DNA from 3 places in the Bacillus sp. AL-1R genome. Region 2 is predicted to be linked to each of the others. Evidence: riboswitches for the same ligand, from Rfam matches in the RefSeq annotation. Region 2 holds a riboswitch; each other region holds the start of a gene.
What was found. Region 2 has a riboswitch for cobalamin ahead of metE (5-methyltetrahydropteroyltriglutamate--homocysteine S-methyltransferase). Riboswitches for the same ligand answer to the same signal wherever they lie in the genome.
Positions count from the first base shown of each region.

Region 1: another riboswitch for cobalamin. It lies ahead of ACSBO6_RS08765 ((2Fe-2S) ferredoxin domain-containing protein); the one in region 2 lies ahead of metE (5-methyltetrahydropteroyltriglutamate--homocysteine S-methyltransferase).
Region 3: another riboswitch for cobalamin. It lies ahead of ACSBO6_RS12650 (ABC transporter substrate-binding protein); the one in region 2 lies ahead of metE (5-methyltetrahydropteroyltriglutamate--homocysteine S-methyltransferase).

Region 1 covers NZ_CP197469.1:1,858,918-1,861,190, reverse strand. Annotated here, with positions in the region: gene cobJ (precorrin-3B C(17)-methyltransferase) at 1-973, opposite strand, end outside; gene ACSBO6_RS08765 ((2Fe-2S) ferredoxin domain-containing protein) at 1,025-1,408, opposite strand; cobalamin riboswitch at 1,538-1,723, opposite strand; cobalamin riboswitch at 1,900-2,088, opposite strand.
Region 2 covers NZ_CP197469.1:1,689,522-1,691,794, forward strand. Annotated here, with positions in the region: gene ACSBO6_RS07875 (amino acid permease) at 1-289, shown strand, start outside; cobalamin riboswitch at 513-712, shown strand; partial or broken gene metE (5-methyltetrahydropteroyltriglutamate--homocysteine S-methyltransferase) at 859-2,273, shown strand, end outside.
Region 3 covers NZ_CP197469.1:2,683,341-2,685,613, reverse strand. Annotated here, with positions in the region: gene ACSBO6_RS12655 (ATP-binding protein) at 1-806, shown strand, start outside; cobalamin riboswitch at 945-1,118, shown strand; gene ACSBO6_RS12650 (ABC transporter substrate-binding protein) at 1,243-2,202, shown strand; gene ACSBO6_RS12645 (FecCD family ABC transporter permease) at 2,168-2,273, shown strand, end outside.

The DNA of each region.
Region 1 (2,273 bases), 170 kb from region 2:
AGTCTTGCTTCACAATTAAATCGTTTGTTCGTTCATAAGGCTCACCAACAATCATTTGCAAAGCTTCCTCAGCCAACTCTCTTGACGACTCTTTCACAGAGATTGGAGTGACTAGTTTCTTGTTTTGCGGCATTACATCTTCTGTTTGCTCTAGTGCCCATGGTTCGGCTTCCTTTTGCAGACGCTGATGCGGTTTCAACGGCTGAATTACTTGATTTAAAGTATATTTCCGCTGATAACCGCGCGGCGTGATCATCAATTCATCGTAGAAAAACGTTGAAGAGTTGCCAATTAAAACGGTGGTTAACATGCCAATTTCATGTTCTAACATCTCTTGCAAATTGGTTATAACGATCTTTTGACTATCACGGTATGCACTCTTTACTAATCCTACAGGTGTGTCTGGTGCACGATATTTTAATAGAATTCTTTGTGCTTCCATGATTTGCCGTGTTCTTCTCCCGCTTTTTGGATTGTATAAGGCAATTACAAAATCGGCTTGAGCGGCCGCTTCGATTCGTTTCTCAATTAAGCTCCAAGGTGTTAAATGGTCACTTAAACTAATCGTACAAGCATCATGCATAACCGGCGCGCCTAATAAAGCAGCACAAGAGTTGATGGCTGAAATGCCAGGGACTACCTCCACTCTTATCCCTGAGTCTTTTTTCCATCCTTTTTCAATTAGAACTTCGTAAACAAGTCCTGCCATTCCATATACACCGGCATCACCGCTCGAAATGACAGCTACCGTGTAACCAAGCTCAGCTTGTTTTACAGCCTCCTGGGCACGGCTCACTTCTTCAGTCATTCCTGTGCTAATGATTTTTTTTCCAGTTATTAATCCCTTAATTAAATCAACGTAGGTTTTGTAACCAATGATGATATCACTTTCTTTTATGGCTTCCTTTGCCCGTCCGGTAATATGTTTTTCGTCACCAGGGCCAAATCCTATAACCAATAATTTGCCTTTCACTCTATTACGCCACCTTCCACAATTTAAAAACTAGTATCCAGTTACTCGTTGTTAAATCTTTTCTTTAACTGCTTTTTGTACTCCTTCGATGCATTCCGACCCTTCTGGATGTATGAATCCAGAATCGGAATATTGATAGATCAAATGCTCCTTTAGGCAATGACCTTCTGCCAGATGACTTTTTACAATGGTAGCCCCCACTTCTGGGGTAACGTTTTTATACCAAGCCCCAGACGGATAGACGATGGCAACGGGAGCATCCTTACATCTCCCATTACATCTCGTTCTTGTTGTATGTACGATCGAATCTAAGCTTAAATTGGTGATTTCATTCCGGATCGCTTGAGTTGCTTCCTCCCCACCCTTTCTCATACAGCTGCTACCGTTACAAATTAATACATGCTGTTTCGTCCCTTGCAAATTCCAAGTAGTCATGTCACTCACTCCTATTCGTTTTTTTCAAAAAAAAGCACCCCTATGGACATAGGGATGCAGAAAAATATACACACAAAAAAAATTAGCGATGTAAGTTCAGCACTTCTACCTATGTTCCCGTAGGTTATTTCAAGCTATTAGGTATAGGCAGGTCTCCTGACTTAGGTTCATCATTCTACTTGCGTCTTCCCGAATTCCTTCAGTGACATCTGCAAAAGAACTCCCCCTTACAGTGGCGGGTACCGTGACGGATTTAAACCGTACTTCCCTATTAAGCACTAATTTCCAAAGTGCACCAATCCTAATCTATTCAATTGTTAAAAAGACTTGTTTCTTCTATAGGCATACAATAAAAATTAAAAAAGATTTAGAAGCAATAAAACAAAAAATCCGTCCAACAAAAGTTGAACGGATAAAACGTCAGCACAAAGAAAGTTAATAAATAAGCCTTTTTGTCCAAACGCTTCATCTTCTCAACCCCCGAAGAAATCGAAACTAAAAAAGCTAAGACAGGTCTCCTGACTTGTGTATCTTCCTACTTTAGACCCTTCCCAAAAACGTACTAATAAACGTTTTTAGTGGTTTGTCTATTTCGTCCACACTTACAGTTGCGGGGACAGTTCTGGTAATGCTCCAGATTCCCTATTAAGCCCTAAGGCATCTTAACTGAATGTTTGCAAATTTGTATTTAATTTATTAGCTATTAATATACTAGTCTATTAGATTTAATATTTCAAGAGTTTAATAACGTCATATGAGAAAACGCTACCATCCAATAACTTCAAATGTAATTGAAAGTAATATGGGGATCATTCGAAATTAATCTTTAAAACAAAAAAATAATATCAATAGATTTATTACGGTA
Region 2 (2,273 bases):
GATGATTCCTTGGTTTGTCATTTTAATTAGTCATATTCGTTTCAGAAAAGTAATGGGAGATGAAATTAAGAATCATCCTTTTAAAATGCCTTTTGCACCATTTACGAACTACTTAACTTTAGCGTATTTAGTTATGGTATTAATCGGTATGTGGTTTAATGATGATACACGTATTTCACTTATTGTAGGGATTATTTTCTTAGCAATTCTTGTTATTTGTTTCTATGCTTTTGGTATCGGAAAACGTAAACCTTTAAATGATCAAACAGATGAAAAAATAGCTAACTAATTAATTTCTTAGTTAAAAGGATGTTCCTTTAAACAAATAATGCGTTCGTATGAATAGATCAATCAGTCATTAAACTGATGAGGTTTTCATACGAATGTTTTTTATTGTCTGAATAACTAAATTTACAGTATTCATAAAACTAAAAATGAATTTTTTTTAATTGCACGTAAAATAAAAAATAAATATTTTGACTATTTTTGCATTTTATGACAAAATGATTAAAACTAAATAGTAGGGAATAGGTGTAAATGAATTTCAAAGTTTGAAAATCATTTACTTAAAAGGGAAGTTTGGTTTAATTCCAACACGGTCCCGCCACTGTAATAGAGGAGTAAATAATAAGATGCCACTTATTAATATAGGGAAGGCTTTTATTTACAAAGATTCTTAAGTCAGGAGACCTGCCTATTCTAACGACGCTGTTTGACCTACGAGAGATAGGGAGGTGCCTTATGGAAAGAAAGCTTAAGTTAACGTATTCTAATTATTTATGTTTTCCAACTTAAAGGCATTTTTGTCTCATATGAGATAAAAATGCTTTTTTATTTTAGTTAAAAGGAGAGGGAGAAATGGTGCACATAAGTAATTTAGGATATCCGAGAATTGGTGAAAATCGTGAATGGAAAAAAACGTTAGAAAGCTTTTGGCAAAAGAAAATTGATCAAAGAGAATTTGAACAAGAAATGAAATCACTGAGATTAAACTCAATAAAGAAACAGCATGATTTAGGTGTGGAACTAGTTCCTGTAAATGATTTTACGTTTTATGATCATGTGTTAGATGTTGCAACGATGTTTGGTTGGATCCCTAGTCGATTTGGTGAAATAAATGAAAGGCCAAGCCTAGATACATATTTTGCATTAGCAAGAGGTAGTAAAAACATTGTAGCTTGTGAAATGACAAAATGGTTTAATACAAACTATCACTATATCGTCCCTGAATATCAAAAAGACAAGCAACATAGATTATTATTCAATAAGCCATTAGAAGCATACAAAGAGGCATTAACTGAGCTTGGTATAAAAACAAAACCTGTCATTCTAGGAATCTATACATTTGTACAGTTAGCAAAAGGTTACAAAGAAGAAGAAAAACGAAACATAATAAATCATCTAGTAAATCTTTATATTCAAATGCTTAAAGAGCTTGAGAATGAAGGTGTTGAGTGGGTACAAATTGATGAACCATGTTTTGTTTTAGAAGAATCAAGCGAAGATATTCATTTTATGAAAGAAATTTATGAACAAATTGCAAAAGCTGTCCCTTCATTATAAATTATGCTTCAAACTTACTTTGAAGCAGTAGAACAATATAAAGAACTAATTTCGTTTCCTGTAGCAGGCATTGGTCTTGATTTTGTTCACGGTAAAGATGGTAACTTACAGTCGATTCTTGAGTACGGGTTTCCAAAAGACAAAGTACTAGGTGTAGGAATCATTAATGGACGGAATATTTGGAGAAATGATATAAATGAATCTATTGATTTTTTAAATTCTCTTAAAAAGGAAATAAGTCCAAAAGATTGGTGGATTCAACCATCTTGTAGTTTGCTTCACGTACCAGTTACAAAAGTTGAAGAGAATTTATTAAATGATACTTTGTTTGAAGCTTTATCGTTTGCCAATGAAAAATTAGAAGAGTTAGTTTTACTAAAAAGTTTATTTATTTACAATCCGAACTTAGTTGAAAATGAAGTTAAATATGCAAGTAATTGTTTAGTAAATTTAAAACAACTAAGCCAAAAAAATAACGAAACTCTGAATGAATTAGAATCGATTAATGAAGAAGATTTTAGAAGACCAGTACCATTTCATTTAAGATATCCAATACAAAATAAAGTAATGAATTTACCAATTTTACCAACGACGACAATTGGAAGTTTTCCTCAAACGAAGGAAATTAAACAAATAAGACAGCAATGGCGAAAAAAAATGGTCGATGATTCAGAATTTATAAATCAAATTAAAATGAAAATTAAAGAATG
Region 3 (2,273 bases), 990 kb from region 2:
ATTGGCAAGTTTTAATGTCTCCTCTATATAACCAAAAAAATATAAGAGGCGTTGTAGCGGTAATTCGAGATGTTACAGAGCAAAGACGTTTAGAAAAAATGAGAAAAGACTTTATAGCGCATGTTTCTCATGAACTACGGACACCTATTTCTTTATTACAAGGTTATAGCGAAGCGATTGTTGATGGTGTAGCTGAATCCAAAGAGGAAATGCAAGATTTGTCTCAAATCATTTATGATGAGTCACTTAGAATGGGTCGATTAGTAAATGATTTGTTAGATTTAGCAAGAATGGAGAACGGTTTTACTGAATTAAATAGAGAGTCTGTTCCTTTAGTCCAATTTGTAGATCGTATTTTACGTAAGTTTAAAGGATTAGCAAAGGAAAAGAATATTAAACTATTTGGTGAAATCGATAACATTCCACATTTAAATATCTACATAGATGAAGATCGAATGGAACAGGTTTTTACAAATTTAATCGATAATGCAATAAGACATACAAATGAAAATGGAAGAATCATTGTTTCTGTAAATCAAAATGAAAGATCAACTACATTTAATTTTATTGATTCAGGTGCAGGGATTTCAAAAGAAGATTTACCATTTGTATTTGAACGTTTTTATAAAGCGGATAAAGCGCGTACTAGAGGTAGAAGTGGAACGGGTTTAGGCTTAGCAATCGTTAAAAATATTGTAACAGCACATGGTGGATCTATTCAGGTCTATAGTGAAGTAGGACAGGGAACGACATTTAAAGTTAAAATACCGCATAATTTACGAATGAACGAAAAAGATGTAGAGTAATCTTGTTTCATATAAAACAATTTTTAAAACTATTTAGTGACGAATTACCTTCAGGAATACAACAAAAGATTAGGGATTAACAAAACAAATAAATAAAGTAATTGAATTCTTACCCAATTTATTTTACGATTGAATAAATGAATGATTGATGAGTTTAGTGCAAGTATTGCTTAAAAGGGAATCTGGTAGAATCCAGAACTGTCCCCGCAACTGTAATGTGGACGAAACGAATAACCACTGTTCTTTTTAGAATGGGAAGGTCGGAGTAGGTTGAAACAAAGTCAGTAGACCTGCTAAATTCATCCTTGTTCAATTCTTCGGGGAGTAAGAATTTGAAGCAGCAGTTGCAAGACTTCTTGTATATATTTGTTGTTTCAGCCCCGTTCAAAATGAATGGGGTTTTTTTATGCTTTCCAATTATATTAGGAGGATTTATATGAAAAAGGTTTTATCTAGTTTGATCATTATGTTTTTGTGTTTAGGATTATTTGGTTGTAATACCGATACGACACAAAAAAAATCGAATGTACATAAGAGTGAACAAGCAACTTTTCCAATGACTGTAAAAGATGCAACGAATAAAGAAATTAGTTTTAAAGAAGCACCTAAAAGAATCGTATCACTTATTCCGAGTAATACGGAAATCTTGTTTTCTATTGGTGATGGCAAAAATGTAGTCGGTGTAACGGATTTTGACAATTATCCAAAAGAAGTAAAATCAATAGATAAAGTTGGCGGAAGTAATGCCGATATGACATATAATGTTGAAAAGATTATTTCATTAAAACCTGATTTAGTTTTAGCACATGAATCAAGTTTAGGAATTTCTGCTGACGGCATAGAACAGATAAAACAAGCGGGGATTAATGTTTTTGTCGTGAAAAATGCTGCAACTATTAATGATGTGTATGATACGATTCAACAAGTTGGACTAATAACAGGAAAAACAGAGCAATCGAAAAAGGTTGTAACTGATATGAAAACAAAATTAGATGAAATTAGTAAAAAAACAGCTAAAGCAAATTCAAATCCAAAGGTTTGGCTTGAAATATCAGGACCACCAGAAATATATACAGCAGGTAAAGGTACATTCCTTGATGAAATGATTTCAATTGTTCATGCTAAAAACATAGCTGAAAGCGAAAAAGGATGGGTACTGTATAGTGAAGAATCAGCGATTAAAGCCAATCCTGATGTGATTTTAACAACTTACGGAGATTACGCTCCAAACTTAGAAAAAACGATAATGAATAGAAAAAACTGGAAAACAGTAAATGCCATTAAAAATAAACGTGTTTATGACATAAATGCAGATACAACATCAAGACCAGGTCCAAGACTTGCAGAGGGAGTCGAAGCAATTGCAAAGGCGGTTTACCCAGAGCTTTTTAAATAATACATATTTAATTTTTTTAATTCCAATTATTTTATTAATTTTTTTATTTATTTTAGGGGTTTCGATCGGAT